One region of the Dyadobacter ginsengisoli DSM 21015 genome, then DNA from elsewhere that is predicted to be linked to it. Evidence: riboswitches for the same ligand, from Rfam matches in the RefSeq annotation. Region 1 holds a riboswitch; each other region holds the start of a gene.
The links. Region 1 has a riboswitch for thiamine pyrophosphate ahead of BP71_RS25655 (TonB-dependent receptor). Riboswitches for the same ligand answer to the same signal wherever they lie in the genome.
Positions count from the first base shown of each region.

Region 2: linked by a shared signal. The riboswitch ahead of thiS (sulfur carrier protein ThiS) and the one ahead of BP71_RS25655 (TonB-dependent receptor) in region 1 are both predicted to bind thiamine pyrophosphate.
Region 3: linked by a shared signal. The riboswitch ahead of thiM (hydroxyethylthiazole kinase) and the one ahead of BP71_RS25655 (TonB-dependent receptor) in region 1 are both predicted to bind thiamine pyrophosphate.

Region 1 is NZ_JCANTY010000007.1:191,787-202,188, reverse strand. Features, by position in the region: gene BP71_RS25685 (TolC family protein) at 1-1,118, opposite strand, end outside; gene BP71_RS25680 (TetR/AcrR family transcriptional regulator) at 1,093-1,734, opposite strand; gene BP71_RS25675 (type III PLP-dependent enzyme domain-containing protein) at 2,285-3,763, shown strand; gene BP71_RS25670 (hypothetical protein) at 3,875-4,000, shown strand; gene BP71_RS25665 (D-glycero-alpha-D-manno-heptose-1,7-bisphosphate 7-phosphatase) at 3,997-4,521, opposite strand; gene hemE (uroporphyrinogen decarboxylase) at 4,523-5,551, opposite strand; gene BP71_RS25655 (TonB-dependent receptor) at 5,579-8,035, opposite strand; TPP riboswitch at 8,101-8,197, opposite strand; gene rocD (ornithine--oxo-acid transaminase) at 8,270-9,532, shown strand; gene BP71_RS25645 (S41 family peptidase) at 9,529-10,402, shown strand, end outside.
Region 2 is NZ_JCANTY010000004.1:115,411-125,812, reverse strand. Features, by position in the region: gene moeB (molybdopterin-synthase adenylyltransferase MoeB) at 1-271, opposite strand, end outside; gene thiH (2-iminoacetate synthase ThiH) at 311-1,420, opposite strand; gene BP71_RS15725 (thiazole synthase) at 1,410-2,177, opposite strand; gene BP71_RS15720 (thiamine phosphate synthase) at 2,171-3,529, opposite strand; gene thiC (phosphomethylpyrimidine synthase ThiC) at 3,531-5,408, opposite strand; gene thiS (sulfur carrier protein ThiS) at 5,451-5,654, opposite strand; TPP riboswitch at 5,724-5,819, opposite strand; gene BP71_RS15705 (GNAT family N-acetyltransferase) at 5,961-6,464, shown strand; gene BP71_RS15700 (bile acid:sodium symporter family protein) at 6,591-7,697, opposite strand; gene BP71_RS15695 (RraA family protein) at 7,794-8,726, opposite strand; gene BP71_RS15690 (CocE/NonD family hydrolase) at 8,781-10,402, opposite strand, start outside.
Region 3 is NZ_JCANTY010000003.1:191,727-202,128, reverse strand. Features, by position in the region: gene BP71_RS11625 (amino acid permease) at 1-1,337, shown strand, start outside; gene BP71_RS11620 (hypothetical protein) at 1,362-1,790, opposite strand; gene BP71_RS11615 (sensor histidine kinase) at 1,903-3,216, opposite strand; gene hxpB (hexitol phosphatase HxpB) at 3,269-3,943, opposite strand; TPP riboswitch at 4,025-4,117, shown strand; gene thiM (hydroxyethylthiazole kinase) at 4,206-5,003, shown strand; gene thiE (thiamine phosphate synthase) at 5,018-5,671, shown strand; gene thiD (bifunctional hydroxymethylpyrimidine kinase/phosphomethylpyrimidine kinase) at 5,682-6,503, shown strand; gene tenA (thiaminase II) at 6,500-7,150, shown strand; gene BP71_RS11585 (TonB-dependent receptor) at 7,257-9,575, shown strand; gene BP71_RS11580 (pyridoxamine 5'-phosphate oxidase family protein) at 9,660-10,160, shown strand; gene BP71_RS11575 (YciE/YciF ferroxidase family protein) at 10,228-10,402, opposite strand, start outside.

The DNA.
Region 1 (10,402 bases):
TGATTGGTTTCCAGGTCGATCGACTGTTTCAGCAGCGTCTGATTGTTTTTGACTTTGTCGAGCGCGATCTTTTTCTGGTCTATCTGATACTTTTTAGAGAAGCCATCGAAGATCGGGACATTGAGAGAAAGGGTCAGGGCAGAATTGTTGAACCATTTCGAAGTGAACAGATCACCCAAATTGCTACGACCATTGTTATGCCCGTAACCAAGGGAGGCCGAGAGGCTGGGTAAATAGCCTGCTTTGATATTTCTTAAATCAAGATAGGCCAGTTTTTCCTGGGTATTCAGTAAGGAGAATTCGATCCTGCTCTCATAAGCGGGTTGAGCATTCGCCAGGCTGGTTCTCAACGAATCGATACTGACGGCGTTGATATCATCTGTGAGTTTGATAGATTCATTGGCAGGCATACCCATCTGATATCTTAGCAAAGCATAACTCAGTTCGATCAGATTCTGAACTTTCTGACGTTCGGTTTGCAGGTTGTTAACCTGCACTTCCAATCTGTTTACGTCCAATAGTTCCACAAAACCGCTGGCATTCATCGCTTTGGTTTCCCGCATGGATGAGTCGACGCGTGCGATGTTCAAGTCCAATAGTTTAGCACGTTCTTCTGCTACCTGTGCCGAATAGTAGGCTTTTGTAACCCCTTCGGCGACAGTTACTTTAGACTGCGTAATGCCCTTTTGTGCCAGTTCACGATAAGTCGCTGCAGCTTTCAGGCCAATGAAATAAGAGCCGTTAAAAATGAGCTGATTTAAGGTTGCCGAGGCTGAACCTGAATAGCGAATACCGAACGGGACCGCAGAAGGAGGTGCATCCTTAGGAATCGAAGGATCAAAAATGTTGCCCGGGAGAAATACTTTCTGGATGATGAGATTATCAATGACACTGGCGTTCGCGCTTACCTGTGGCAACCCCGCCGAACGTATCTCACCGATGCGCGCTTCCGCAGAAACCGCGTCGAGCTGTGCATTCTTTACATTCAGGTTGTGCTTGATCGCATAGTCGACCGCCTCTTTCAGCGAATAACCGCCTGTTTGTGCGTACAACGGAATAAAACTTATCAGTACCGTCAGCGCGGTGATCGAGCTACGGATTGTTTTGGCATTTTTCATGGGTATTGAGTTCAATTGCTGTTTTATCTTTGATGGTGTTGTAGTATTCAAATCCTTTTTCCGAAAGTATCCCATTTAAAAAATGCTTAAGGAACTGCATTTGGACATGCATCATGTTATATTTTTTCGCTGGGTAGATCGTCGGATCGAATGCGAGCACGATTTGTTCCACGCGCAGGAGCGAAAGCACGTCTACATCGATGTCGGTACGGTAAACGCCCAGTTCGATGCCCTTGACCAGATTGTCGCGGATGCCTTTGATGATGTACTCCTGCTTATAGTTCTGAAAAAGCTCCCAGGCATTGGGGTAGTACTTTTTCAGGTCATATAATAAGGTCGGATTCATGTCCGAAAGCGTATCCTGCATCTGAATCGTAGCATACATCATTTCCTCGATCGGACTTTGCGCGAGTTCTTCCACTTTTTGCATTTCGCATTTCTGCGTCCGGATCTCTTCCTGGATCACCAGTGCCAGAATGGCTTCCTTGTCGGAGTAATGCTGGTAAATTGTCCGTTTCGAAATTCCCAGGTCACGGGCAATGTCATCCATCGTGACACTTCGGATGCCGTAGCGCCAGAACAGGTGCAATGCTGATTTTATAATTCGCTCTTTCACAGGGCAAATTTGAAATTTTCGAATGATAAAAACTAAGAAAACTTTGTAAATGTTTAAAGTTTTCTCGGCATTAGTATTCGTTTCTTGGTTTTTGGTGACAAATGGGGCGGTGATGCGCTCTGATATTGTGTTTATCAGATCATTAGGTGGCTTTTTGGCCGGTTGGTGGGTATTGTCGGTTCGAGAAGCTTCATAGAAATGGTTTTTAGCTGTTGAGAAATGTATAATTCTTAAATAGGATTATATTGAGAATATTTAGATTCCAAATCAGGGGCGTGGAGGTGTCTCATCAGTGATCAGGTACCGTGCCGGTTCTCACTTTGCGGCCTAAAACTAGGTACCCGCATAGAGGTTAGTCAATTAAAAAATTATTAAGCGGGTGTTTTTAGGTATGAACTTGGCAAATAGAGAGATAAATTGCTTCCGGATGGGAATGATTTGCCATTGATCCGTGTTTGGAAATGACACATATTCTGCCCAATTTTCGGGTCATTTTCGTTCCTATTTTTTAACACCCAATTCACTAATTGCCATAGCGACAAACAAATCAATGAAAAGCTACATTGACCTGATTCAGCAGACGTTCGAGTTTCCTACTATGGAGTTTAACGTCGATAATAATAAATTGCTGTTCAACAATGTACCACTGATGGATATCATCGAGGAACATGGTACACCATTAAAGATCAACTATCTGCCCAAGATCGGAGAACATATTGAGAATGCCAACATGTTTTTCCGGAATGCCTTTAAGAGACATAATTATAAAGGCACCTATACCTACTGTTACTGCACCAAATCATCGCATTTCAGTTTTGTGCTGGAAGAAGCTTTAAAGCACAATATTCATATCGAGACCTCTTCGGCCTTTGATATACCCATTATCCGGGAGCTTTATCGCCGTGGCAAGGTCAACAAAAGTACTTACATACTGGCGAATGGCTACAAACTGCCCCGCTATACGCAGTACCTGAGTGAGCTGATCAACGAGGGCTTCAATGTAGTGCCGATTCTCGATAATCTGAAGGAGATCGAATCATACGAGCAGCAGGTGACAGCCGATTCTGTGCATTTCGGGATGCGTATCGCGACGGACGAAGAGCCGAATTTTGCATTTTATACCTCACGCCTGGGTATCCGTTACAATGATGTTCAGCAGCTTTACAAAGAGAAGATCGAGCCTAATCCTCGCTTCAAACTTAAAATGCTGCACTTTTTCATTAACACAGGTATTAAGGATAGTGCATATTACTGGAGTGAGCTCACCCGCTTCATGTTCAAGTACTGCGAAATGAAGAAACTCTGCCCTGATCTCGATTCGATCGACATCGGCGGTGGGCTTCCGATCCAGACTTCTCTGCAGGCGGGCTACGACTACCAGCAGATGATCGATGAGATTATTGAGAACATCCAGTGGATCTGCAACAAGAACAACGTCCCTGTTCCCCATATTTTTACCGAGTTCGGAAGTTATACCGTCGGAGAAAGCGGTGCGGTGATTTACGAGATCATCGACAAGAAACTTCAGAACGACAAGGAGCTGTGGTATATGATCAACGGATCTTTTATCACGCAGTTGCCTGACTCGTGGGGTATGAACCAGAAATACATCATGCTGCCGATCAACAACTGGGATAATCCTTACCAAAAGGTGAACCTCGGCGGGCTGACGTGCGATTCGCAGGATTTCTATAATAGCGAAATGCACAGTGCCGATTTGTACATGCCCATTTTCGAGGATAACGAGTCACAATACATCGGTTTCTTCCACACCGGCGCATACCAAGAATCGCTCGGAGGTTACGGAGGGATTCAGCATTGTCTGATCCCCGCACCGAAACATGTACTGGTGGATCGCGACGAGGAAGGTCGCATTACCACCAGGGTATTTGCGGAAGAACAGAACAGCGATTCTATGTTACGGATACTGGGTTTTAAAGAAGAGCCGTTCGGTGCTCAGGACGTGAAGCCGGGGGAGGAAAAGGCTCAGACCGAGCCGGAGGAGGAATTGGCTGAAACAAAAATCTGATGCCGTATATAAAGTTCTTTGAATGAGTTCGTTATTAGTCTGGCTAAAACGCTCATTCAAAGAACTTATTTTTATATTTTTGTAGTGACAAAATTTTATACGAACTGGAAAATGAAAAAGATCTTACTTCTTTTGGCTGTTTGCGGAACATTGGCAGTTGCTTCCTGCACCAAACATGCCTGCCCTGCTTACGGCTCCGCGCAGAAAACGCAGCCGGCACCGGTAGTTAAGGCTTAATTTCCTTTCTCTAATATCAGTTTTGCCGCCGCAAGCAGATCGGCCGCGGCATAGTCTCCCGTCGAATGTTCATTGTGCGGGATAATGTGGATGGTTTTCAATCCCACATGTTTTCCTGCTTCCATATCCCGGTCCCTGTCACCGATCATCCAGGATTGGTCGCGGTCGATATCATATTTAGCCATCGCTTTCTCGATCAGTAACGAACCCGGCTTCCGGGACAATGAATTGCCCGAATAGGCTGGGTGGTAAGGGGAAAAATACAGATCATCCAGCGCATGATCCGAGGCGAGCTGCATGGCTTCATGAATGGCATAGACGTTTTCAGCGCTGTAAAGCCCTTTGGCAATGCCTGCCTGGTTGGTAATGACGATCAGCAAGTAACCCGCTTTTTTCAGCATTCGTAATGCTTCGGGGACGCCTTCGGGAATCACGAGTGCTTCCAGTTGGTACAGGTAATCCGGGCAATCTTCATTCAGTACCCCGTCGCGGTCGAGGAATACACATTTGTTCCGGGCCATATCAGCGTGAAGAGTATTCTTTGACTGATTCGATGAAACAGCGGACCTTGTCCGGATCTGTATCGGGGTAAACTCCATGGCCGAGATTGGCAATGTATCGCTGTGTGCCAAACTGGTCGAGCATATTCTTAACCTCCGCACGGATCTGGTCGTAGGATGCATACAGCACGCAGGGGTCCAGGTTGCCTTGCAGGGTCTTTTCAGGAATCAGTTCGCGCGACTCCGTAATGTCCATGTTCCAGTCGAGTCCCACCACCGAACAGTTCAGTTTCCCGATTTCTTTTCTTGCGAAGAATGCGCCTTTGGCAAAAACGGTTACCGGTACTTCGGTAATGGCGTCGCAAATCTGTTTGATATAGGGAAGCGAAAAAGCACGGTACTGTTCAGGAGACAAAATGCCTGCCCAGGAATCGAATAATTGCACAATATCAGCACCGGCGACGATTTGCGCTTTCAGATACGCGATCGTGCTGTCGGTGATTTGTTGCAACAAGGTATGTGAGAACTCAGGATCTGCATATAAATGCTTCTTTGCCACAGAGAAGGTTTTGGAGCCCTTTCCTTCCGTCATGTAGCAGAAGATCGTAAATGGCGCGCCGGCAAAGCCGATCAGCGGTACCCTTCCGGCGAGACCGTCTTTAGTAAGCTTAATGGCGTCCAATACATATTTCAAATCCGTTTCCGGTTCTGCGACATGCAGTTTTGAAAGATCTTCCAGGCTATGAACCGTCGAAGGGAACACAGGCCCGCGCTGCTCGGCCATTTCATAGGGCAATCCCATTGCCTCGGGGATGACGAGGATATCCGAAAATATAATGGCAGCGTCCACGCCCAGCAAATCGACAGGTTGTAGGGTCACTTCGGCTGCCATTTCAGGTGTAGTGGCAAGTTTGATAAAACTTCCGGCCTTCTCCCGGACGGCCCGGTATTCTGCCAGGATCCTTCCGGCCTGGCGCATCATCCATACGGGCGTACGTTCGGTTTTCTCCCCCCGTGCCGCCCGAAGCAAAAGGTCATTTTTCAATTTCATGCGGCAAAGGTAGGGAGAAAGTGGTTATCAAAACCTAAAATTAACCCCTACCAAAAAATTCCGGCCCGCCTGCGGGAAGTAGAAATTCTCCTGCGTGAGGGCCCCCCCGGCGAAGTAGCCGTAGGTGTAGCCGTTGGATTCGTAGTGCTCATCCAGGACATTGTTGACCAGTAGGTTGAAGGATATTTCATTCGCCCATGCCGGTTTGATCGTCCAGGAGAGACGGGCGTCGTTGGTGAAGTAAGCGTCTAGCTTACGGGTTTTGGTTGAAGTGTTATCCAGATATTGTTTGCCGACATATTTGGTAAGTAACGCAAGTTCGAGGTTCTTTCTAATGGTATACGTAAACTGGCTGCCGATAATCACATTGGGCGAAAAGGAGATGTCAGATTTGCCATGATTAACTGTATTGTACTCGCTGGTGTCATAGTTAATGATGTATTCTGTGAAATTCTTGATTTTGTTCTGACTGAATGTCGCATTGGCATTCCATTTCAGGAAGCGGTTGAATGCGACGGCGCCCTCCAATTCGATCCCGGTGCGGTAGCTTTTGGGGACATTCACACGCACCGAGCCACCGACGTCATTGATCTGCCCGGTGAGTACCAACTGATTTTTGTAGCTCATCAGATAGTAATTGGCCGAAAATGCCCACTTACCCTGTTGCGTCCTGAACCCGGCTTCCACGTTTTGCAAACGCTCACTTTTGGGGAACAGATTGGCCGTAGACGAAGTAAAATCATCGCGGTTGGGTTCGCGGTTACCAATACTGTACGACGCGTAAACCGAACTCTGGTCGGCGAGCTGGTACGTAAGCCCTGCTTTTGGATTAAAGAACGAATAGGATTGATCAAATGCAAGTTGCACCAGGTCGTTGTCTGTTCCGTGAATGGCGTGGCTTACGCGACGGTATTGAAGGTCGGCGAATGCATTCAGTTTATCGGTGAATTGATAATACAGTTTTCCATACAGGTTGAAATCCTTTTTCTTGCCCGTGCTGAAATAGTATTGATGCTCATTCTCGATGTTCCCGGCATTGCGCACCCAAATGATCTGACCATAGTGGTCACCGTCATACTGGTTCCAGCCACCGCCAAAGCTTACCGTCAGCTTTTTGAAGCTGTTATAATCGAATGAAAATGTGGTTCCGTAAAAGTAATTGTCCAGCCAGCGGCGACGGATGAGATCGGTGCTGGTAAGGGTGTCTTTGCCGACAATCACATTTGGAAGGTTGTATTTGCTGTAATCGTCACCGGCGCGGTATTGTTCGTAATAGCCAAGGCCTCGGACGAGAAACGCGTTCAGGTTGAAGGTTAGTTTGTTGCTTAGGCTATGCGAGGAAACGATCTGGTAGTGGTCCTGGCGATAGTTGTCGACCTCGTTTTTATAGGTGTAAGAGTTGTAAGTGCGATCGTCGGCATTGAGCAGGTTCTCGGAATCCTTGCCGCTCAGTCCATTCCGGTCGATGTAGGCAAGGATGCCTTCGCGATCGCCCCGCAATTTAGCTTCGGGTACCCCGTTCCACGACTGGTAAGTGCGTTCCTTACCCGAAAATACATTGACCCGCACAAAACTCTTCTTACCAAAATACCCGCCTGATAAGTAGTAGGAATGCAGTTCCGAAGAGGCGCGATCCACAAAGCCATCCGATGAAACCCGGGATAGTCGCGCATCGAATGTGAATTTGTCTTTGATTAATCCCGAGCCAACTTTCAACGTATTTTTAAATGTATTGAAAGAGCCGTATGAGTTATTCAACTCCGCATAAGCCGTTTCGCGAAACGCATTGGTATTGATATTCACCGAAGCCCCGAATGCACCAGCACCATTCGTTGAGGTACCAACTCCGCGCTGTATCTGAATGCTGCTCACCGACGATGCAAAGTCAGGCATATTTACCCAGAAAACGCCCTGACTTTCGGCGTCATTATAGGGAATCCCATTCACGGTCACATTAATCCGCGTCGCGTCGGAGCCTCGTATGCGTATGCCCGTGTAGCCCACGCCCCCGCCTGCGTCGCTCGTGCTCACGAGCGACGGGGAGAAGTTGAGGAGCACAGGCAGGTCCTGTCCCAGATTTTGTTTGTCGATGGCTGCCGCGGTCACGTTCGTATACGCCATGCCGGTTTTGTCGTTCACGCGGGTAGCGTTAATGATCACTTCGTCGGCCTGATAGGTGCTTTTATTAAGTTTGATCTCGATCTGGTGGGAGTTGCCCAATGCCACTTTGGATGTCTGGTAGCCGATATAGGAAATGTCCAGGGCCTCGATATTTTCGGAGATGTTTTTCAAAACAAAATTCCCATCCTTGTCCGTGCTCGCGCCGCGGATTTCACCGGCCCTGATGGTCGCGCCAGGCAGCGGTTTGCCGTCTTCGGCGTCGGTAACACGCCCTGAAATGGTCAGTTGGGCCTTTTGTGCCAAAGAGGAAAGTGCAAAAGCACTGAATAACAGCGCCAGCAAATAAGTAGTAATTTTTCGCATTGCGATCAATAATTACAACAGGCAGGGGCCACCTATCAGGAAGTTCGATAAAATGTATTAGAAACCAGCCGTTCGGCTTTCTCTCCCTACGCCGGCATTACCCGGATCAGGTTAAATGGGTATGATCTCAGCCCGTTCGGTAGGGCACCCCTTGAGATTATGCTGCAAAATTACTAAGCTTTTCGTTAATTTTACATAACTCAAAACGAACTTCTTAACTGATTGGATATCAAAATGACCAGCTATACAGACACGATGAACCTCAACACTTCCCGGTATGCGATGGAACTGGAGTACAGGTATGGCGCGCATAACTATAAGCCAATGCCCGTCGTTCTCGAGAAAGGTTTGGGCGTGCATGTGTGGGACGTGGAAGGGAAGCGGTATTTTGATTTTCTTTCTGCATACAGTGCGGTAAGTCAGGGGCATTGCCACCCAAGGATTGTCAATGCGATGATCGAGCAGGCACACAAACTGACACTTACTTCCAGAGCATTTTACAACGATCGTTTGGGTGAATGTGAGAAGTTTCTTTGTGAATACTTCGGTTATAACAAGGTCCTGATGATGAACTCTGGCGTGGAAGGAGGGGAAACCGCATTAAAACTGACCCGCAAATGGGCCTATAAGGTCAAGGGCGTTGCGGCCAGCAAGGCCAAGACCGTTTATGCATCCGGTAACTTCTGGGGACGGACACTGGCTGCTATATCGGCATCGACCGATCCTTCGTCTACCAATGATTACGGCCCGTTTTTGCCTGGCTACGAGATTATTCCCTATGACGACCTGAATGCTTTGGAAGACTTGTTCAAGAAAGACAAAGATATCGCCGGTTTTATGATAGAGCCCATTCAGGGCGAAGCAGGCGTGGTGGTACCGGAGGAAGGATACCTGAGAGGGGTTCGTGAGTTATGCACCCGCTACAACGTTCTGCTGATCGCAGATGAGGTTCAAACAGGTATTGGGCGAACAGGCAAACGGCTGGCTTGCGATTGGGAAGATGTAAAGCCGGATATTCTGGTTCTGGGAAAGGCGCTTTCCGGGGGAACTATGCCGGTGTCCGCCGCCCTGGCAGACGATGAAATCATGCTGACGATCGCTCCCGGGGAGCATGGATCGACCTATGGCGGTAACCCATTGGCCTGCGCTGTGACAATTGCTGCATTGCAGGTTGTAAATGATGAAAAACTCGCCGAAAATGCGGAAGCAATGGGCCGGATCTTCAGGGCCAGGATGAATGCGCTGCAAAAGCAATGTTCTCTGATCGAAATCGTTAGAGGGAAGGGATTGCTGAACGCGGTCGTGATCCAGGGTGGCGAAGATAGCGCAGTGGCCTCAGAGCTTTGCTATAATATGATGGATCGCGGATTGTTGTGCAAACCTACTCATGGCAATAAGATCCGCTTTGCCCCGCCACTCGTGATCGATGAGGCGCAAATGAACGAGGCTTGTGATATAATCGAAGAGGTATTTTTAGAAATGAATGGAAATTTATGAGACTGAGACTTTTCCTGCCCGTAATTTTGCTGGCTGCCTTTGTTCTTTCCTGTAAAGATAAGAATGTCGATCCGGCCAATGACAGTGAGACCAATCACTGGATTTATGACCAGATGAAGTACTGGTACTACTGGACAGACCACATTACCGCTACTCCGGATTACAGTAAGTCGCCCGGTGATTTTTTTCAGTCTTTACTTTATAAATATGATGCCACAGCACGGCCCGACGGGGACCGCTTTTCCTGGATGCAGGAAAGCGCTAAAGAACTCGAGGCGTCGCTGGGTGGAGAGTCCAAAACCAGTGGAATGGAATATAAGCTGGTGTACTTCCCGGCCAATACAAGTAATGTGATAGGGGTAGTGTTGTTTGTAATTCCGGATTCCCCTGCAGCGAAGGCGGGATTTGTCCGGGGCGACATTTTCAGCAGTGTGAACGGGCAGAAGCTAACCGATTCCAATTACAGTAAATTACTTAACACAGAAGACAAGACAACTTATACGTTAGCGACGATCAAAGACGGTGCACTTGAAGAAACTGCCACGAAGAGGGATGTGACGCCCATCGTGCTACAAGAGGATCCTGTCTTTTTCGATTCGTTATATACTATCGGTAGCAGTAAAATCGGATATGTGGTTTATCATCAGTTCATCCCGGAGCCTTACCAGGCGAACAATAAAGCATACGATAAAAAGCTGGATGCCCTTTTTTCCGACTTCAAGAACAGTAATGTCAATGCACTGGTGCTCGATCTGCGATATAACCCGGGAGGTTATGTCAGTTCGGCCATCAACCTGGCCAGTCTGATCACCAAAGCCACTGCGAACGACATTTTCTACTACAAGGAGTATAACAAGCAGGTGACGGAAA
Region 2 (10,402 bases), on a different contig from region 1:
TTTCAACTGCCGTGATGGCTTTGTTCTGGCCTACATCGTGCGCTGAGTAGAGGATTTGCCGGTGCAGGTTCGTGAGATCTACGGCATCGTCATCGATAATACCGATCTCTCCGACACCCGCGGCAACGAGATATTGCAACACCGGACAACCCAGTCCACCCGCCCCCACGACTACCACCTTGGCAGCCCGCAGCTTCTCCTGCCCGGCAAGGCCCATTTCCGGTAATAGAATCTGTCGGCTATATCTTTTTCTTTCGATCGGTTCCAGCATCACTATATCGTTTCAGAATACGAAACTATCAATTTGTTTTCAAACCAGCACGGCATCCCAGTCTTTCCATACCGGTTCATAACCCGTCGTACGGATCATCGCCGCGACGTCTGAAGGGCTCCGTTCGTCGGAGATTTCGAATTGTTCCAGCGATCCGGGCTCTACGGCATAGCCTCCGGGATTGGTCTTGGAGCCTGCGCTGATGGATGTTACACCGAGTTGAATGCAATGGTTCCTGAATTCCTCGGATTCACGCGTGGAAAGCGATATTTCCACTTCCCCGTTGAAAATCCGATAAGCGCAGATCAGCTGTACCAGTTCCCGGTCCGACATTTCGACCTTCGGTTCGAGGCCGCCGGAAAAAGGGCGGAGGCGAGGAAACGACAGGCTGTATCGCGTCTGCCAGTAGGTTCTTTCGAGGTAGTTCAAATGCAATGCGGTGAAAAAACTGTCGGCACGCCAATCTTCCAGGCCAATAAGTACACCGAGGCCCATTTTGTGTATACGGGCCTTGCCCAGCCGGTCCGGTGTTTCGAGCCGATAGTTGAAATTTGATTTCTTGCCTTTGGGATGATGCTTCCGGTAGTCGTCCCGGTGATAGGTTTCCTGGTACACGAGTACGGAATGCAGCCCCAGCGGAATCAGCTCCTCATATTCATTTTGGTCTAATGGCTGTACTTCCATCGATACCTGAGCGAAATGCGGACGAATCAGGTCCAGCACCATTTTGAAATAATCGACATGAACGGTCTGGTTGGCTTCACCGGTGACCAGAAGTACATGGTCATAGCCCATTGCCTTGATCACCTCCACTTCCTGCAGGATCTCGCGGGAGGTCAATGTCCTACGCCTGACTTTGTTATCCAGGCTGAACCCGCAATAGGTGCATATATTAGTACATTCATTGGAAAGGTACAGCGGCACATACATCTGAATGGTTTTGCCGAAACGCTTCTGCGTCAGTTGCCGGCTAAGCCTTGCCATGGGTTCCAGATAGGGGGCAGCGGCCGGAGAAACCAGCGCTTTGAAATCTTCCAGTGTCCTTTTGGGAGCCATTAATGCCCTTTCCACGTCTGCCGCGGTTTTAGCATAAATACTTGCTTTCACCGTGTCCCAATGGTGTTTTTCGAACTCGTCTTTAAAGCTCATCCAGAAATGCTGTTAATGGGCTGCTGGCGCTCGCCATATTTCCTTTTGCTCCTAATCTTGCCTCGTAAGCCATTCTGCCCGCTTGTACGGCCAGCCTGAATGCTTCGGCCATCGCCACCGGATCGCCGGCCACCGCGATCGCCGTGTTCACCAGCACCGCATCCGCGCCGATTTCCATTGCCTTTGCTGCATCGGATGGAGCGCCGATACCCGCGTCGATCACCACAGGAACCCTGCTCTGTTCGATAATGATTTCCAGGAAATCAATGGTTTTGAGCCCTTTGTTGCTCCCAATCGGCGAGCCGAGCGGCATTACTGCGGATGCGCCGGCTTCTTCCAGTCTTTTACACAGTACCGGGTCGGCGTGGATGTAGGGGAATATGACGAAACCCAGCCGGGCCAGCTCTTCCGTCGCTTTCAATGTTTCGATCGGGTCGGGGAGCAGGTACTTGGGGTCCGGGTGAATTTCGAGTTTGAGCCAGTTGGTTTCCAATGCCTCCCGGGCGAGCTGCGCCGCGAAAACGGCTTCCTTCGCGGTACGGACGCCGGAGGTATTGGGCAACAGCTTGATGCGTGGATGGGTCAGATGGCTCAGGATAGCGTCGGTGTCGTCGTGTACATCAACGCGGCGCAAAGCCACAGTTACCAGCTCGGAGCCCGAAGCTAGCAACGCCTCTTCCATCACCTGCGCCGAACTGAATTTGCCAGTGCCTGTAAAGAGCCTGGATTGGAATGTCTGATCTGCAATGGTCAACATAATGCTTGCTGGATTTGATGAACAGTTTCTTTTGGGTCGTCCGCACTGATGATCGCCGCGGACATTGCTACGCCATACACACCGGCCGAGCGAAGGATAGGGATGTCGTCGGGCAGAATGCCGCCAATGGCGATAATGGGTATGGATTGTCCCTTGTTTGCCATTTGGGTCAGCAATGCATGATAACCCGCTTCGCCGACAACGGGACTCAGGTTTTGCTTGGTACTGGTAAACCGGAAAGGGCCCAGACCGATGTAGTCAGCTCCTTCCCCAATCCGTAATGCAATGTCTTCCCAGGTGTTGGCGGTACCGCCGATGATCATATCGTCGCCTACGAGCGCGCGCGCCTCGGGTACAGGCGTGTCTGTGAGGCCCAGATGTAACCCGTAGGCTTCCACGGCCTGGGCTATGCGCGGGAAGTCGTTGATAATGAGTTTGGCGGCATAGCTGTCGCATAGGCGCGTGGCTTCCCAGGCCAATGGAAGTACTTCTTCTTCCGTCCGGTTTTTTACCCGCAGCTGTATCCACCGGCAGCCTGCTTCCAGTGCGAGGCGGACGCTGTCGATGTGCGACATCGTTTCGGTCTCGTTGGAAATGAAGTGCAGCCGATCGATCGTAGTTGGATAGCGCTGCGATGTGTCCTGCGCGCTCGCTGAGCCGCCGTCTGGCTCGACCATACCATCACTCCCTGCGCTCAGCTCCCCAACTCCAGGTTTTAATCCGGGGCCGGTACCCACCAAGTCCCAACCGCCAGGTTTCAACCCGGCGTAGAGGCGCCGGAGCTGTGCCAGAGCGTCCTTCGGCTTCTGCCAGATCGTGCCGAGCGCGGCCGCGCCATCGAAACCCATGTCCCGCACCAGCGCGAGGTTGGCGTGATCAATGCCTCCGAGCGCGATCACTTTTCCTGGAAACCCTGATCGTTCTAATTTAAAATCCTTTGGCATCGCGGCCCGGTAGCCCTCTTTTGAAATGCTATCAAAGACCGGCCCGAGAAAAATGTAACTGAAACACTCCGGCAATGTCCGCAACGTTTCCGGGTCATGGGTGGATGTGCTCAGTATGAATCCGGAAGCATACAATGCGGCCAGGTGTTGAGAAGAAACCGCATTCCGGGCAGTCTCCGTAAAATGCAGCCTCCGGATTCCAAACCGCCCGGCCAGGGTGTGGTGCTGATGCAAAGAAATATGCTCCCGCCAGGCAGGTTCGATCTCTGAAAGTAAGTCTGCCAGCTGTTCTTCCGAATAGCCGGGTTTTCTCAAATGCAGACATGACAGACCTTCTGTAAAAAGCGTATTGATAACATCCGCTTCGCCCTCCAATTTTTCGGGATGTGATATAACAATGAGTTCCATCCTATAAATAGATCTCGCTCCCCTTCTCGGCAAATTCACGCGCCTTTTGCTGCATTCCTTCCGAAACGGCTTCCTCGGTGACCAGTCCGTTCTCCTCGGCGTATTCGCGGACGTCCTGGGTGATCTTCATCGAGCAGAAGTTAGGGCCGCACATGGAGCAGAAATGAGCGATTTTTGCTCCTTCGGCAGGCAGTGTTTCGTCGTGGAATTCCCGCGCCGTATCCGGGTCGAGGGAAAGATTAAACTGATCTTCCCAACGGAATTCGAACCGGGCCTTGCTCAATGCATTGTCGCGGTATTGTGCGCCGGGATGTCCCTTGGCAAGGTCGGCAGCATGGGCGGCGATCTTGTAGGTGATTACACCGTCTTTGACATCCTTTTTGTTGGGTAAGCCCAAATGCTCTTTGGGTGTCACATAACAAAGCATTGCCGTTCCGAACCAGCCGATCATCGCCGCGCCGATAGCCGAGGTGATGTGATCATAGCCCGGTGCAATGTCGGTTGTCAATGGTCCGAGCGTATAGAATGGGGCTTCGTGGCAATGTTGCAACTGCTTTTCCATATTCTCCTTGATCAGGTGCATTGGAACATGGCCGGGGCCTTCGATGATCGTCTGTACATCATGCTTCCAGGCAATTTTGGTGAGTTCGCCCAGCGTTTCCAGCTCTGCAAATTGCGCAGCGTCATTGGCATCGGCAATGCTGCCCGGACGAAGCCCGTCGCCCAGCGAGAAGGCTACGTCATAGGCCTTCATGATCTCGCAGATCTCTTCGAAATGGGTGTAAAGAAAGTTTTCCTTGTGATGGGCCAGGCACCATTTTGCCATAATGGAGCCCCCGCGGGACACGATGCCGGTAATGCGTTTGGCGGTCAACGGGATGTAGCGCAGCAGCACACCGGCATGGATCGTAAAATAGTCCACACCCTGCTCTGCCTGCTCGATCAGCGTATCGCGGAATAATTCCCAGGTCAGATCTTCTGCCTTGCCATTCACTTTTTCCAGTGCCTGGTAAATGGGGACTGTACCAATGGGAACCGGGGAGTTGCGGATGATCCATTCGCGGGTTTCGTGGATGTTCTTGCCTGTGGACAAGTCCATAATGGTATCCGCGCCCCAGCGGCATGCCCAGACTGCCTTTTCCACTTCCTCTTCGATCGTGGAGGAAACCGCCGAATTACCGATGTTGGCATTGATCTTCACCAAAAAGTTGCGGCCGATGATCATGGGTTCACTTTCAGGGTGGTTGATGTTCGAAGGGATCACAGCCCGGCCTGCCGCTACTTCCTCGCGTACAAATTCCGGAGTAATGTGGCTTTTAGGCGTATTGGCACCGAAGCTGTGGCCAGGATGCTGTTGTCCGAGTACGGCTGCTTTCCCATTCAATTCCTGCATTTGCTGGTCAATCCGCTGGTTTTCGCGAATGGCGATGTATTCCATCTCAGGGGTAATGATGCCTTTTTTCGCGTAATGCAGTTGAGATACATTCCGGCCGGTTTTGGCGCGCAGCGGTTTGCTGTTATGGGCAAAACGCAGGTGGTCGAGTTTGGCATCGGCCAGGCGGAGACGGCCATATTCGGAGCTGATGGTATCCAGTTCCTCCACGTCGTTACGTCTGCGAATCCAGGCTGCGCGTAATGCAGGAAGGCCTTTTTTTACATCGATTTGAATATCAGGGTCGGTAAACGGGCCGCTGGTATCGTAAACCGTGACGGATGGGTTCTTTTCCAATGCGCCCGGTTTGCCGTGGATGCGGGTGTCCGTCAGCGCGATCTCGCGCATGGCCACTGCGATGTCGTGCAGCTGACCTTTGATGTATATTTTTCTGGAATTGGGAAATGGAGCCCGGGTAATGGTTTCCGGTGTTTTTTCAGTTTTCATAAATGTTCTGTTTAATGTTTGAAATGCGTGGGCATGCCGGGGCTAGCCGCCCTGGGTGGCGGTAATGAGTGTAACCTGGTCGTGAGGCCGGAGTAGGCGGGCGGGCCAATCGGATCTGGGAACGACCGATTGGTTGATGGCGATGGCGATGCCTTTGGCAGAGGTCGGAAACAGTTCGGACAAGAGTGCCCCTACCGAGCATGGCGCGGCGACTTCTCTGGACTGACCGTTGATTGTGATTTCCATTCCAAATTCAGTTTTGCGTAAAACCTTAGGAATGGACCTATTGGAAAGAATAACAGAGATACATTAATAACAGTATCTCCTGCTTTTCCCTTCGGCAGTACTAGCTGCATCAGGTTCAAAGGGTATGATCTCAGTCCGCATGTCGGGACACCCCTAAAGTTGAAGCAAAGCTATTCTAAAAACCCGATTTTCAAAAGAATTATAAAAAAACGTACAGCGGATGGAGGGAAGGACGTGAAATTTTCTAAAATTATAAGGTATTTTTGACCTTAATAATAAACCTAGATAACGACCTCTTTTATTTTGATGGATCTGATCATCAGAAGTGCCGCTCCTAAGGATCTGCCTTCGCTGTTAGAAATTATTAACCACGCTATTCTGAACACCACGGCTATTTATGATTACGAACCCAGGACCATTGAACAGCAAAAGGCCTGGTTTGAACAGATGTTCAATGACGGTATGCCGGTGATTGTTGCAGAGCTGGAAGGCGAAGTGATCGGTTATGGTTCCTACAATATTTTCCGTCCCAAAATCGGGTACAAATTCAGTGTGGAGCATTCTATTTACCTCGATGAAAAATCGCGGGGAATGGGCGTTGGCGGCAAATTGCTGGGGAGTCTCATCCAGCGCGCGAAGGAATCGGGACTGCACACCATGATCGGCTGCATAGACGCTTCCAACCGCGCCAGCATCGAATTTCACAAGAAATACGGTTTTGTGGAAAAAGGTTATCTCAAAGAAGTGGCTTATAAATTTGACCAGTGGCTTGACCTGATCTATATGCAGCTTTTGCTGGAAGAAGATTGATGAAGGAGGGAGGAAAGGAGAAGGGAGGAGAGGGAAAAGCAGAGATGTCAGTCTGAGCGGCCCGGTCGCTTCAGCATCACAATATAATAACAAAACGAGGCGCAGCTGAAACTGCGCCTCGCTTGTTTAATGGGCCCTGCCTGTTTCTACATAAGTATCTTCATCGCCGGTAGGCTTGCTCTGCCACCAGGAGGCGAGAATGGAACCGGTAATGTTCATCAATGGACCAAAAATTGCAGGTGCCAGACCAACAGTTGCCATTTTACCCATTTCTTTCGCGATCCCCGAAGCCAGACCGCCGTTCTGCATACCTACCTCGATAGCAATGGTACGGCAGTCGCGTTCGCTCATCCTGAACAGACGACCCGACCAGTAACCCAGCGTGTAGCCCGACAGGTTGTGGATCAGTACGAGCAGCAGCAATGCCGGACCGATAGACAACAGGCTGTCCCGGCCAGCGGCAGTGATAATCACGATAATGAATGCGATCCCGCCCATGGAAACCAGCGGCATGGCGGCATCGAGCCATTTTACCTTACCGCTGAAAAGCTTGTTGAATACCAAACCAGCGCCGATCGGGATGATCACCATTTTGATAATGTCCCACATCATGTGCAGGGTATCGATCTTTACGAAAGCGCCAGCGAGCATGCTCATCAGGACGGGTGTTACAATGGGCGCAAGCATGGTTGAAATGGCAGTAATGGTGATCGACAAAGCAAGATTTGCTTTTGCGAGATAGGAGATCACATTGGAAGCCATACCGTTGGGCGAGCAGCCGATGAGGATGATTCCTGCTGCGATCTCCGGCGGGAAACCGCTGAGGTTAGCCAGCGTATAACCGATGGTTGGCATAATAATAAAATGGCTTACAACGCCGATCAGCACACCTTTGGGCATCTTGACAACTCCTACAAAATCACCGAAGCTCATGGAAGTACCCATTCCGAACATGATGATCTGGATCAACGGGGTGATGAGCGCGGCCAATTTAAAGTCACCCACCGAGAGGAAGTGTTGCGGGTAATACAAGGCAGTGGTTACTGCGGCGAAAATGACGGTGGTGTAGGTAAAACCTTTCAGTTTTTCGTAGCCGCGGAAACTGATGGCAAGCGAAAGGAAAAACGCGATAAAAAAGGGACCGGCCGAAGGCAGGTTTCCGCTGAATGCCAGATAGAGTGCTATCAGCAGACAAACCGCAGCAACGCCGGACAGGAGCTTGTAAATATTCATATAAATGTATTTAAAATGCTATTTGAAAAAAGGGAAGAAAATTTCCTGTTCGCTTTACCAAACAGGAAATGCTGAAAACCAGGCCGGGTTACTCTCTTACCAGGTTCTTTTTTTCATGTATTCGTCGAGCTCCGAACGCTTCATCGGGATTTCGTTCGGATTTTTATCAAGCCATTTCAGAAAGTCGTTTTTTAACGTATCGCTCCATTGGCTGTCGATCTGGCCTGGCGTGTATTTGCCTTCTTTCAGCATTTGAATGCCAAACTTGTCACGCAATGCGATGAATTCAGCAGTTTGCACCACTTTTTCGACCATATGTGCAGGGATGAAAATCACGCCTTCTTTTTTCGCCAGTACGAGGTCGCCCGGCAGAACGATGGCCCTGCCGATTCGGATGGGTGTGTTGAGGCCTGTCAAAACTTCGTCTTTCAGGTAGGACGGATCGAAATCGCGTACAAATGCATTGAAACCGGGGATCTTGGATAAGCCATCCAAATCACGCACCGAGGCGTCGAACACGACACCGTTACCGGTTTTTGCAAAAATAGAGTTCGCCAGGTTGTCGCCGATCAGCGTTCCTTCCACGATCTTGCCCATACCGTCGGCCACATATACGTCTCCTTTGGTCAGCACATCGATCGGCCAGGAATTGGTATTGCCGATCCGGCCGTTTTTGGCGCCGCGATCCTTGATGTTTTTCTCAATATCGGGGCGTGAAGGCATGAACTGCGCCGTTACTGCACGTCCGGCGATTACGACATCGTCGTGCACGATCTTCCAGTTGCCTTCGAATTGGCAGTTGTATCCCTCGTTTTTGAGTACAACCCAGGCTTCTTCGGTGTTGATTTCCTTGGCACGGCGAACGAGGTCGTCGGAGATCTTGGGACGGCCATCGGGGAAACGCTCCCCTTTCCATTCGGAGGTCAGGAAAATGAGTTCTTCCTTGGGAATAGTTTGGGATTTTGCGGTTTGCAGGACTCCCAGGGTCAGGGTTAGGATCGTTGTTAAAGAGAGAATCGGTAATTTCATGAGATAAGAAAAAAGAGTTCAGCTAGAATGTGAGTGGATAAAATTAGGGAAAAATCAGTTACGGCTAAGGTCGCCGACAACGGGTAGCACGATATGGCTCATCCTGGCACCGCCGTGATGGACGGCTTGGCTGGCAACCCGGGTTTTGGTACTCGTGCCCAGCGGCTCTCCCGTGTTGGGGTTTCTGTCAAACTGCGGGAAATTGCTCGATGTAATGTCAACCCGGATGCGGTGGCCGGGCTGGAACACGTTGGCAGTTCCCGTCATTTCGATATCGTATTCGTAAACCTGGCCGGGCGTGAGCAATTTCATCTTATCCAGCCCTTCCCGGAATTTGGCACGGATAATACCTTCGGAAACCGGCATTGCGAAGCCGTCGGGATATACGTCGACCAGTTTGATCATCCAGTCGGTATCAGGCCCGTCGGTAGCGGCGTATAGCTTCATTTTGACCGGTCCGGCGATGGTCAGGGCCTTATCCAGAAATTCGCTCGTATATACGAGCACATCCTCGCGCTGTTCGAGCGGGCGCTGGTCGCGCGGGCCGGATAAGGTTGGTGTACCGCAGCAGTTGTTCCCGCCGGTGGTGGGTACCGGACTCCGCGGATCGTAGGTGTACTGGTTGGTCCCGGCTTTGGCAGGTTTGCTGAATGATAGCTTCCCATTGCCACGCACCGAATTGGCCGCTGCGTCGCCGTCGAGGTACACTTCCCTGAACTGCGTCGCGGGAATAGGCCAGTCCGTTTCGGCGCGCCATTGGTTCACACCCATATAAAAAAGGCGCACCGGTTTGTCGGTTTCTACGGCATTTTTAATGCCTTTCAAGTGGTAGTCGAAGAACGCGAGCTCGGTTTCGAACTGCTCAACGAAGGCGGCAGACGTAAAATCAACATCGCCGAATTTCTGTGAGGGGCCATGTCCCCAGGGCCCGATGATCATGCGGGCTCCTTTACGGGCTTCTGGCGTCGCTCCCTTATTTCTCATCCCGACATATCCATTGATCGTCCCCATGACGAAAATATCAAACCAGCCACCGGATACATAAGTGGGTACTTTGATCTTATCGAAGCGCTCTTCATCGCTGATGGCTTTCCAATAATCGTCGTAGCTCTCGTGCCTGATCCAGTCGCGGTAATGCTGCACGACTGAACCTGCACTCTTCAGGTCGCCGCTTTGCAGCGGTAAATGCATGAGCACATTGGCATATTTGAGTTCTTCGGGAGTGTAATTTTCGGTATGCCAATACTGGGGCAGCATGATGCGGTTGGGCATTCTCACGACGCCCCAGCCGTAGTTAAAACTCAGGCGGAAAGCGCCGCCCATGGTGATCCAGTTGGCATAGATATTCGTGGAGGCCAGCGACGGGAATGCTGCTACCAGGTGCGGCGGGTTCAGGCTCGCGGCCTGCCACTGGTTATGCCCGAGGTAGCTTCCTCCCTGCGTGGCGACTTTTCCATTGGAAAACGGCTGAGCGGCAGCCCATTCGATGGTGTCATAGCCGTCCTTGGCCTCATCCCGAAATGGCTCCCATTTACCATCGCTTTCGTAGCGTCCGCGCACGTCCTGCACCACCACCGCATAACCCCGCTGGGCAAACCTGATCATCGTCTGATGAACTCCGTCGCGCTGCGAGCCGTAGGGCGTGCGGGTAACGATCGTCGGGTACTTGCCCGGTG
Region 3 (10,402 bases), on a different contig from region 1:
AATACGCTGTTTCCAATATGGTGGTAGCCATTTCTTGGTCCCAGTATTTTGTGAGTATGCTAAACGGCTTTGGCATCAGCATGCCAGGCTGGCTTACAATGAACGGGCAGTCGGCCCGCGAAGCATTCTTGAAAATGCAGACTTCGGGTGCGTCTGCATTATCTGAATATGAGCGTTTCGCAGCCGGGGCGTATGAGAATGCTCCCACAATCGGCGATTTTCATATACTGCTCAACCTTCCGGCCGGATTGGTAACATTATTGATCACGGCGCTCGTCTATATCGGGATACGGGAATCCAGAACGGCAAGTAACATTATGGTTGTCTTGAAGATCGGGGTTGTATTATTGGTGATTCTGGCGGGCGCATTTTACGTGAAACCCGAAAATTGGTCCCCTTTTGCCCCTAATGGTGTGAAGGGCGTGCTAAGTGGGGTTGCCTCCGTGTTTTTTGCATTTATTGGATTCGATTCTATTTCAACAACGGCGGAGGAATGCCGTAACCCGCAACGGGACATGCCCAGGGCAATGATTTATTGTCTTATTATTTGTACCGTTCTTTACGTGCTGATCACGTTGGTGCTGACCGGGATGGTCAATTATACCGAACTTAAAGTGAGTGATCCGCTGGCTTTCGTATTTCAGAAAAATGGCCTGGACTTTATGGCGGGAGTCATTTCGGTCAGTTCCGTGATCGCCATTACCAGCGCATTGCTCGTGTATCAGCTGGGCCAGCCGAGGATCTGGATGACCATGAGCCGTGACGGGCTGCTGTGGAAGCGTTTTTCCAAAATCCACCCCAAATACCAGACACCTTCTTTCGCCACAATCGTGACCGGTTTTGTAGTCGGAATCCCGGCTTTGTTTTTCAAAATGGATTTCTTCGTGGACCTGACGAGCGTCGGGACCTTCTTTGCATTCATCCTCGTTTGCGGAGGGGTACTTTACCTGGATCACAAGGGCATTTCCGCACGTTCGAAATTCAAGGTCCCTTATATCAATGGAAAGTACCTAGTAGGCGCGCTGTTCGTGGTGGCGGTGGCAGGGTTGTTTGTTTACGGGCAGGAGGTGATCGGAGAATGGCGGACCCTGAGCTTTACCGAAATCATGGAGCATAAGCTTCTGACCATTATTTTCTGGATCACCTGGTGCACGTTTTCAATATTGAGTTTTCAGCATAATTTTTCTGCGCTTCCCGTGGCCGGAATCCTCACCAATCTGTACCTGATGACCGAGCTGGGGGCTTCCAACTGGTTGATTTTCGTGATATGGCTGGCGATCGGGTTGGTAATCTATTTCAGCTACGGCTACAAACAGAGTAAGCTGGCAAAAAAATAGGGAAGTTGATCAACTTCCCGGGGCTTACTGTTTCTCGATTTTCAGAAGTATCGAATAGTTTTCTTTCGTTCTCGCCGAATCGATGTGCGGATAGGGATTTACCGCTGAGAGAATGATCCGGTAGTTTTCTCCGGCAAATTTCTTCACCAGGGTATCGGAGCCGTCTGTGCCGTTCCCACAGTCACCGAGACACATTTTAGCGTGTTCCTTGATGCCACCCTCTGTGGAGACACCTGAAAATAGCAGATCGACCATCGCCCTTCCTCCCCAGACACAAACCACTCCCTCCGGACACCGGCTGTCCTCGATCTCGAAGAATGTCAGCGTCGCTTTGGGCACGTCATTCAGTGTAACGGATTCTTTATACCTGAGACCTTCCTCTTTCTTGTCGACACCTGTACTTTTGCAGGCCCATGCCATCATGGCCGTCAGCACAAACAGGTACTTTTTCATAGGGTTTCAATTTAGGTTTCAGGCAAGACAAAGGTTTCCTGCAAATCGTTGTAACACCTTGAAACGATGTGTTTCAATACATACGTCTCATCAGAGAGGGGTGATTGAATGCCTAGAAAATCAGTGTAAAAACGGTCCCTTTCCCTACCTGGGATTCCACGTCTAACTGGCCATTGTGTTGCTGCAATATCTGCCGGGAAAGGCTCAATCCGATCCCGGAGCCGGTCTTTTTCGTGGTGTAGAATGGGATGAAAATATTTTCAAGGGCTTCCGGTTCGATCCCATCCCCGTTATCCGCGACTTCGATCAGGGTTGTACCGTCGACATGGTACGCGGAGAGCGTAATGAGTCGGTCGGTTTGGGTGGAGAATGCCTCAGACGCATTCTTGATGAGGTTAATCAGCACCTGCTGAATCTGGCTGGCATCGGCTTTGATTGTCAGCGTTTCCGGTTTTACAGTCAATTTCCACAGTACACCGGATTGGGTAAGATCCGTTTGCAGAAGCTGCAACACCTCCTGCAACGTTTCGGCCACACTGAGTGTTGCGAAAACCGGCTTGGGTAGAGTGGTGAAGTCGCGGTAGGCATTCACGAACTGCATCATGCCTTTGCTGCGCTTTTCGAGGGTGGATAGAGCTTCCTTCAGGTCGTTGACGGCCTCCTGGTCGGTCGTGGATCGTTCAATATCTTCATTCACAATCAGGCGCATGGTGCCTACCAGCGACACAATAGGCGTCATGGAGTTCATGATCTCATGCCGCAATACGCGTGTGAGGTTTTGCCAGGATTCAATTTCCTGCTGTTGTAATTCTGTTTGGATATTTTGTAAGACTACAATCTTGACCCACATTCCGCGCAACTGTATCGCAGCCGCCTGCAACGCAAGGGGCTGGTCGGAGGGAGTGCGGTATAGGTCGCGGACACCGGTGTCGAGGTCGGAAATGAGCTCGTACAGGCGCGGATGTTTGTCTTTGAGCTCGATCAACTGATGCAACCGGTAAATGCCGAGCATCCGTAATGCCGCATTGTTGATGAGGTTAACCTGCCCGTTGGCGTCGAAAGTGATCAGTCCGGTACCGATGTGCTGTACGATGGTATTCAGATATTGCAGGTTGGCCTCTTTCTCCGCCCGTGCCTGCCGGAATGCCAGCAATACCTCATTAAACTGCTGATTCAGTTCCTTGAACGTCCGGCCCATCTTGTTGTCTGACCGGAAGTTGATCGTGAAATCGGAGTAGCGGACGGATTCGAGGAAATAGGTCAGTTTACGGTTGACATTCGTGACGTACTGGTACAGCAGCGACGCCTGGATGAAAATGAAAATAGTGCCGAGAATGTACACCAGTGTTTCGTTGGTATGCTTGGATGCGAGCCACGCGAGGGCAATGACGCTCAGGACAATTACGAATATCCTGATCATAATCATAATACTAAAATGCCGGAGTCCGATCATGCAGGGTCAACGAAAAGGGTGTAGGTTAGTTTTCAATCACGCTCTGAGGCACACCCGACATTTCACGCAGGATGAATTTTTCAAGCGAAGGTATTTTATAGTGTGCCAGGTCAAACTTTCTGTCTTCAAAAACTTCCGCCGCAGGTACCGAGATCGTGATCATACCGGCTGCATGTGCCGCGCGCAAACCCGCGTGGGAGTCTTCAAATGCAATACACTCTTTGGGCGACAGGCCAAGCTTTTTAGCCGTAGTAAGATAAACCGCCGGATGGGGTTTGGTGTGTTCTTCGAGCTCGCCCGAATGCCAGGTGTCAAAATAGTCAATAATTTCCAGTCTTTTTAACACGCCTTCGATGAGGTCCATGTGGGATGCCGAGGCGACAGCCAGTTTGAGTCCCTGTTTTCTCAATGTTTTTACCAATGCGATGGCGCCGGGCATGGCTATTGCGTGGGCAAGGATATCATGGTGTGCTTTTTCAAGTATTTCATTTTCAAGCTCTTCGAATGAAGGGGTATTCCACGGCTGGATCTTATGGCAGAGGTCGAGGAATAGTTTGATAGATAGGCCAGTGCTTTGGATACGAAGCGCTTCGGTAATCTCAAAATTTACTTTTTGCATGGTGGAGCGGGCTGCTTCGGTCCACATAGGTTCCGAATCGATCAGTAACCCGTCCATGTCGAAAATGGCTGCTTTGATCATTATTAGGTGAGTGTTGTGTCTCCGCCGGTTTGGGTGAAACGATTTTTGATAACCACCCAAAACTACTACATTCGCAGGTAAGAATGGCTTTGGGGGTGTCCAAAAAGGACTGAGAGCATACCCTTTGAACCTGAAACAGTTGATGCTGTCGTAGGAAAAAGCGCTGGCCCCCGGGCTCCTTTTTAATTAAAACCTGCATACTGCAGGTGCAGTTCCCCGCCTATCGTCCATTCCGATCATTGACCAATAAAACATTAGAATAATGGGTATCCTACTCGAAACCAATCTTCAAAACCTGCGCGCATCGGCACCGCTGGTTCATAATATTACCAATTTTGTAGTCATGAACTTCACCGCGAATGCGTTGCTGGCGATAGGCGCCTCGCCTGTGATGGCGCATGCGGCCGAGGAGGTGGAGGATATGGTGGGCATTGCAGGGGCACTGGTGGTGAACATCGGGACGTTGTCGCCGCAATGGGTGGAAGGGATGAAACTGGCCATGAAAAAGGCTGCCGCCTCAGGCAAACCCATCATCCTGGACCCGGTAGGGGCCGGCGCTACACCCTACCGCAACCGCGTATTGACCGAACTGCTTGCGACGGCTTCGCCGACGATCATCCGTGGCAATGCTTCGGAGATTCTTGCCCTGGCAGGCGCCAACGTGCAAACCAGAGGTGTGGACAGCACGGCCGATTCTTCCGATAGTCTCGACGCCGCCCGTGCATTGAGCCGCCAGTATGGTTCGGTGGTGAGCGTCAGCGGCGCGGTTGATGTCATTGTATACGGGGAGCGCACGGCCTGGGTGTCCAACGGCGTCCCGCTGATGACCAGGGTGACGGGCATGGGGTGCACCGCCTCTGCAATTGCCGGGGCGTTTGCCGCGATTTGTGACGATCCGTTCGATGCCGCCGTATCGGGCGCTGCTGCGATGGGGGTTTGCGGTGAGCTGGCATATCGGAACGCGAAACTCCCCGGGTCGTTCCAGATTGCATTCCTCGATACGCTGGCCGAAATATCGCCTGCGCATCTGGCTGAACTCACCAAAGTGAAAATTCAATAATCCTCGTGCCTGCTATGACAACAATCCGCGAAAATCTTCTGCTTTACCTCGTTACCGACGAAGCGGCCTGCCTGGGCCGGGATTTTTACTGGGTAGTGGAGGAGGCTGTCAAAGGTGGTGTTACCTTGGTGCAGCTACGTGAAAAAGTGCTTTCCACCCGTGCATTTATTGATCGCGCCAAGCGGATTAAAGCTTTACTCGAACCTTATCATGTACCCCTGATCATCAACGACCGGGTGGATGTTGCTCTGGCCGTCGATGCGGACGGCGTTCACGTAGGGCAGAGTGACATGCCTTTCCGGATGGTCCGTGATTTGCTTGCCCCTGAAAAAATAATAGGCCTATCGGCAGAACGGCAAGAGGATGTCCTTGAAGCTGAACATTGGAATCTTTCCTATCTTGCCGTGAGCCCTTTGTTTGCGACACCTACCAAAGCGGACACCGAAACGCCATGGGGTATGGAGGGGCTGCAATGGGTACGGAAGCATAGCAGACATTCACTGGTAGGTATAGGGGGGGTGCATGCAGGCAATGCACGGGAGGCAATACGAAACGGAGCGGCAGGAGTCGCCATTGTGTCAGCTATCTGCAGCGCGCCTTCACCCAGTGCTGCCGCACACGATTTGAAAACGATCTTAACCACTCCTCAGTCATTTGTAAAAAATTAATACTCACAGCATGAACCGTTATCCTACCATATTGACCATTGCAGGATCCGACAGCGGAGGCGGTGCCGGCATACAGGCCGACCTGAAAACCATCACTGCCCTCGGCGCTTACGGTGCTTCCGCCATTACAGCATTGACGGCACAAAATACACAGGGGGTCAGGGCGATACATCCCGTACCGCCAGCCTTTTTACGGGAGCAGCTGGAAGCGGTGTTCGAAGATATTAAAGTGGATGCTGTCAAGATTGGGATGATCAATACCGTCGAGGCTGCCCTGGTTGTTGCCGGCATACTCGATCGTTTCAGGCCCGGTTTTGTGATTTTCGACCCGGTGATGGTTTCCACAAGCGGTTCGAAACTGATCCAGGATGAAACGGTGGCGGTATTGTGGCAGGAACTGTTTCCGCGGGTCAATTTGATCACGCCCAATCTGGACGAAGGGCAAATACTTGTTTCTGAAACCATCGACTCGCTGGACTCCATGAAAGCGGCCGCCACGGAAATGGTGAGCCGGGGGTGCAATGCTGTATTGCTGAAAGGAGGGCACCTGAAGGGGCCATCGCTATTCGATGTATTTGCCCAGAAAGGACAGGAAATCCTGACGCTCGAATCGGATTATATCGATAGTCCGAATGTTCATGGTACCGGCTGCACGCTTTCATCAGCGATCGCTACCTGGGTAGCCAAGGGCAATTCGCTGATTGAGGCGATAATTTTCGCCAAAGAGTACATAGCCGATGCCATCGAGTCAGGCAAGGATATCAGCACCGGACATGGACCAGGCCCCCTCAATCATTCATTTTCACCACTTCCCATGCAAATTATCTCATGAAATTCACCGATATACTCTGGGCAGAAGCGTTACCGGTTTTCGAGAAAATACAACAGCATCCATTCAATCAGGAACTGAAACAGGGTACTTTACCACTGGAAAAGTTCAAGTTTTACATCTATCAGGATTCGCTTTACCTGGCTGATTTCTCGAAAGCACTGGCAGTCGCAGGAACGAAGGCAGGGAATAGTCATGAGTTACTGGATTTTTTGCAATTTGCGCAGAACGCGATTCTTGTTGAGCGTGCGTTGCATTTGAGTTATTTCAAGGAATATGTGATTGAATACGATGGCGGGAAAGCGCCGGGATGTTTCGCCTATACCAACTACCTGATGGCCGTGAGCGCATTTGAGTCCTACGAGGTGGCGGTCGCCGCATTGCTGCCCTGCTTTTGGATCTACAAACGGATCGGGGACCACATATATGCCAACCAATCCACCCCGAACCCTTATCAGAACTGGATCGACGCCTATGCCGGAGAGGATTTCGCGCATTCGGTTCAAAAAGCACTGAACATCTGTGACCGGATTGCAGAAGCGGCTTCCGACTCCACAAGGAAAAAGATGACTGAGGCTTACATGAATGCTTCAAGGCTCGAATACGTGTTCTGGGACAGCGCCTACCGCCTGGAAGCCTGGGAAGTATAGAAGGGACTGGTATGGGCTGACCGCCGATCAGCCGACCGCTTAAAAATAATTGCAAATTTTTTAGGGTACCGTTTAGCTGGGTTGTCAGAAATGCAAACGACCAGCTATGAAAAATTTGATCATGACCTTGATCGCCGGGGCCATCAGTGCCCTGGCTTTTGCCCAGCAGCCGACGCAGACCGTTAAAGGTCGCGTCATCGATACCGAATCGCAACAGCCGGTGATCGGAGCCAATGTAATCGTGAACTCTGTTAATCCCATCATGGGTGGCGTAACGGATACCGAGGGGAATTTTCGCATTGAAAAAGTATCTGTGGGCCGCCATTCTTTTAAGATTACGAGCGTGGGTTATGACGACGCTTTTGTACAGGAAATCAACGTGGGTTCCGGAAAGGAAGTGGAGCTCAATATCAAACTCACAGAATCCTTCCGTGCTTTGAATGAGGTTGTTGTGAAAGCTCAGAAAGAAAACGGAGCACCATTGAACGATATGGTGAGCGTCAGCGGGCGGTCTTTTACCGTCGATCAGACGAAGCGTTTTGCCGCATCGGTGAATGATCCGGCCCGGATGGCCATGTCCTTCGCCGGTGTGGCTACGACCGATGACGGGAATAACCAACTCGTGATCAGGGGTAACAGCCCGAAAGGAATGCTCTGGAGGATGGAAGGCGTGGAAATCCCTAATCCGAACCACTTCGCACAGGAGGGTGCCAGCGGAGGGGGAGTAAGCGCGTTGAGTGCGAACGTCCTGGGCAATTCCGACTTTCTCACGGGTGCTTTCCCGGCTGAATATGGCAATGCCACATCCGGGGTTTTCGATCTCAAACTTAGAAAAGGGAACAATGAAAAACGAGAATATGCGATGCAGGCCGGTATTCTTGGACTCGATTTTGCAGCCGAAGGCCCCATTGGTACAAAGGGCGGTGCTTCTTATCTGGCTAATTATCGCTATTCCACCCTTTCTGTTCTTAATAAAATCGGGGTTAACCTTAATGGCGATGCTTCGATCGATTTTCAGGATGGGGCTTTCAAAATACATATCCCTTACGACGACAAAGTGGTGGTGAGCGTGTGGGGAATGGGCGGGCTCAGCACGTCGAAGGTTGATGATGAAGACTTTAAGGAGCAGTTTAAATCCAACCGGGGTATGGTGGGCGTCAACTACCTGCGTTACATCAACAACCGGTCTTATATGGAGAACATCGTGTCTTATGCTGCGACCAGCCAGACCGGTGATTTTTACGACAAAAATATCGATGCAACCTATCAGCAAAAGTTTGTAAATCAGGCATTACGGCTCTCCTCTCTATATAATTATAAGATCAACGCACGAAACACGGTTCGCCTGGGAGTGATCATCAATCACCTGGATTTTGACTTGTATGACAAGGACAACGAAGACGGTCCGTTCGAAATCAATGTGGACCGGAAAGGCAACACGCAACTGTTTCAGGCTTATGCGCAATGGAAGTCGCGTTTAACTCCAACCGTTACACTGAATGCGGGCATGCATGGGATGCTGCTGGGGCTCAATAACCATTATTCGATTGAGCCCAGGGTGGGTTTGAAGTGGGCGGTAGCGCCGCGCTCCACAGTAAGTCTGGGGGCCGGCCTGCATAGTAAAACCGAGTCTATCTCGACGTACTTCGCGCAAGTGAAAGTCTCGGATGATAAAACCGATTTGTTGAATAAAAATCTGAAACTAACCAAGTCTGCCCATCTGGTGGCAGGGTATGAGTTCCGGCCGTCTGCGAGCTGGCGGGTACAGGCAGAAACGTATTACCAGCACCACTATAACATTCCGATCGGTCCGCCGAACACGACCACGCCCTACTTGCTGCACAACTCGCAGTTGAATGAAATCAGTGGTTTTGTGAGCGATTCACTGACGAGCGACGGCAAAGGGCGCAGCTATGGGCTTGAACTGACAGTCGAGAAGTCACTGACGGCGGGCATTTATCTGATGAGCACCACCTCGTTGTACCAATCGAAATACACGGGCCGGGATGGTATCGAACGCGACAGCCGGTTTAATGGGAAATACGTGCAAAATCTGCTTGCCGGCAAGGAATGGCGGGTCGGAAAGAGTAAAACGAGCGTTTTTGCTGCAAATATCAAACTCCTTGCTGCCGGGGGAAATCGTACCACACCTATCGACCTGGAAAAATCACGGGAGAAGGGAAGAACAGAACGTGATTGGTCGCGCAGCTATTCGGAGCAGCTTCCACACTATTTCCGGACCGACCTGCGTGTGAGCTTTACGCGAAACAGAAAGCGTACTTCGTCGACGATTTCAATGGATATCCAGAATGTAACCAATCGCCTGAATGCACTGGACCGCTACTATGACAAGAAGAATGACCGCGTGAAACTCATTACCCAGACCGGTTTACTGCCTATTTTGAACTATCGTCTTGAATTTTAAGCTCTTGAAAGGCTTGACCTTTGGAACAGTTGTTTTAAAGCTCTTTGAATCAAAATAATTTCAACAGATCTAAAGACAATCGTTATGGAAAAGGATTTTGAAGATAATGGAGCCATTCAAAAGCTTAAATCGCTGGCCGAGGACATCAGATTCTGCATGTACACGACGTACGATAGCGGTCGGATCGAATCGCGGCCGATGACCACGCTTGATATCGACGGCGAAGGAAACGTATGGTTTTTTACCAGTCGCCACACCGAACTCGTCAAAGATGTACGCCAGGGCAGTCCGGTAACGTTGATTTATTCGGACCCGAAAAATAACAGTTACTTGAGCGTTTCCGGTACGGCGTCCATTGTAGAGAGTGAGCACAGAAAAGAGGAATTGTGGAGTGCAATGTCCAAAGCCTGGTTTCCGGGTGGTAAGGACGACCCGAATCTGGCGGTGCTTCGTGTTACCACGCAGGAAGCCGCCTACTGGGATAGTACTTCTTCCAAAATGGTGGTATTCTTTTCGATGCTCAAAGCGGTACTCACCGGTACCACACCGGATGGAGGTGACCACGGGAAGTTGAATCTGGTGTAGATGTATATAGATTGAATGCAAAAGAGGCGAACGGTTTTCCGCTCGCCTCTCTGCTTAATCAGCCTTTTTACTCTGCACTGGCTTCCTCATTCACATAGGCTTCTGCCAGCTCGGTCAGTTTATGATCCGTTTCCCCTTCCTGATTCAGCGTTTGTTGCAGCATATCGGCCACATCGGCATGCCCTAGTGTACGGGCAATGTTCCGCAATGTTCCGTAGGATGCAATTTCATAGTGTTCCACT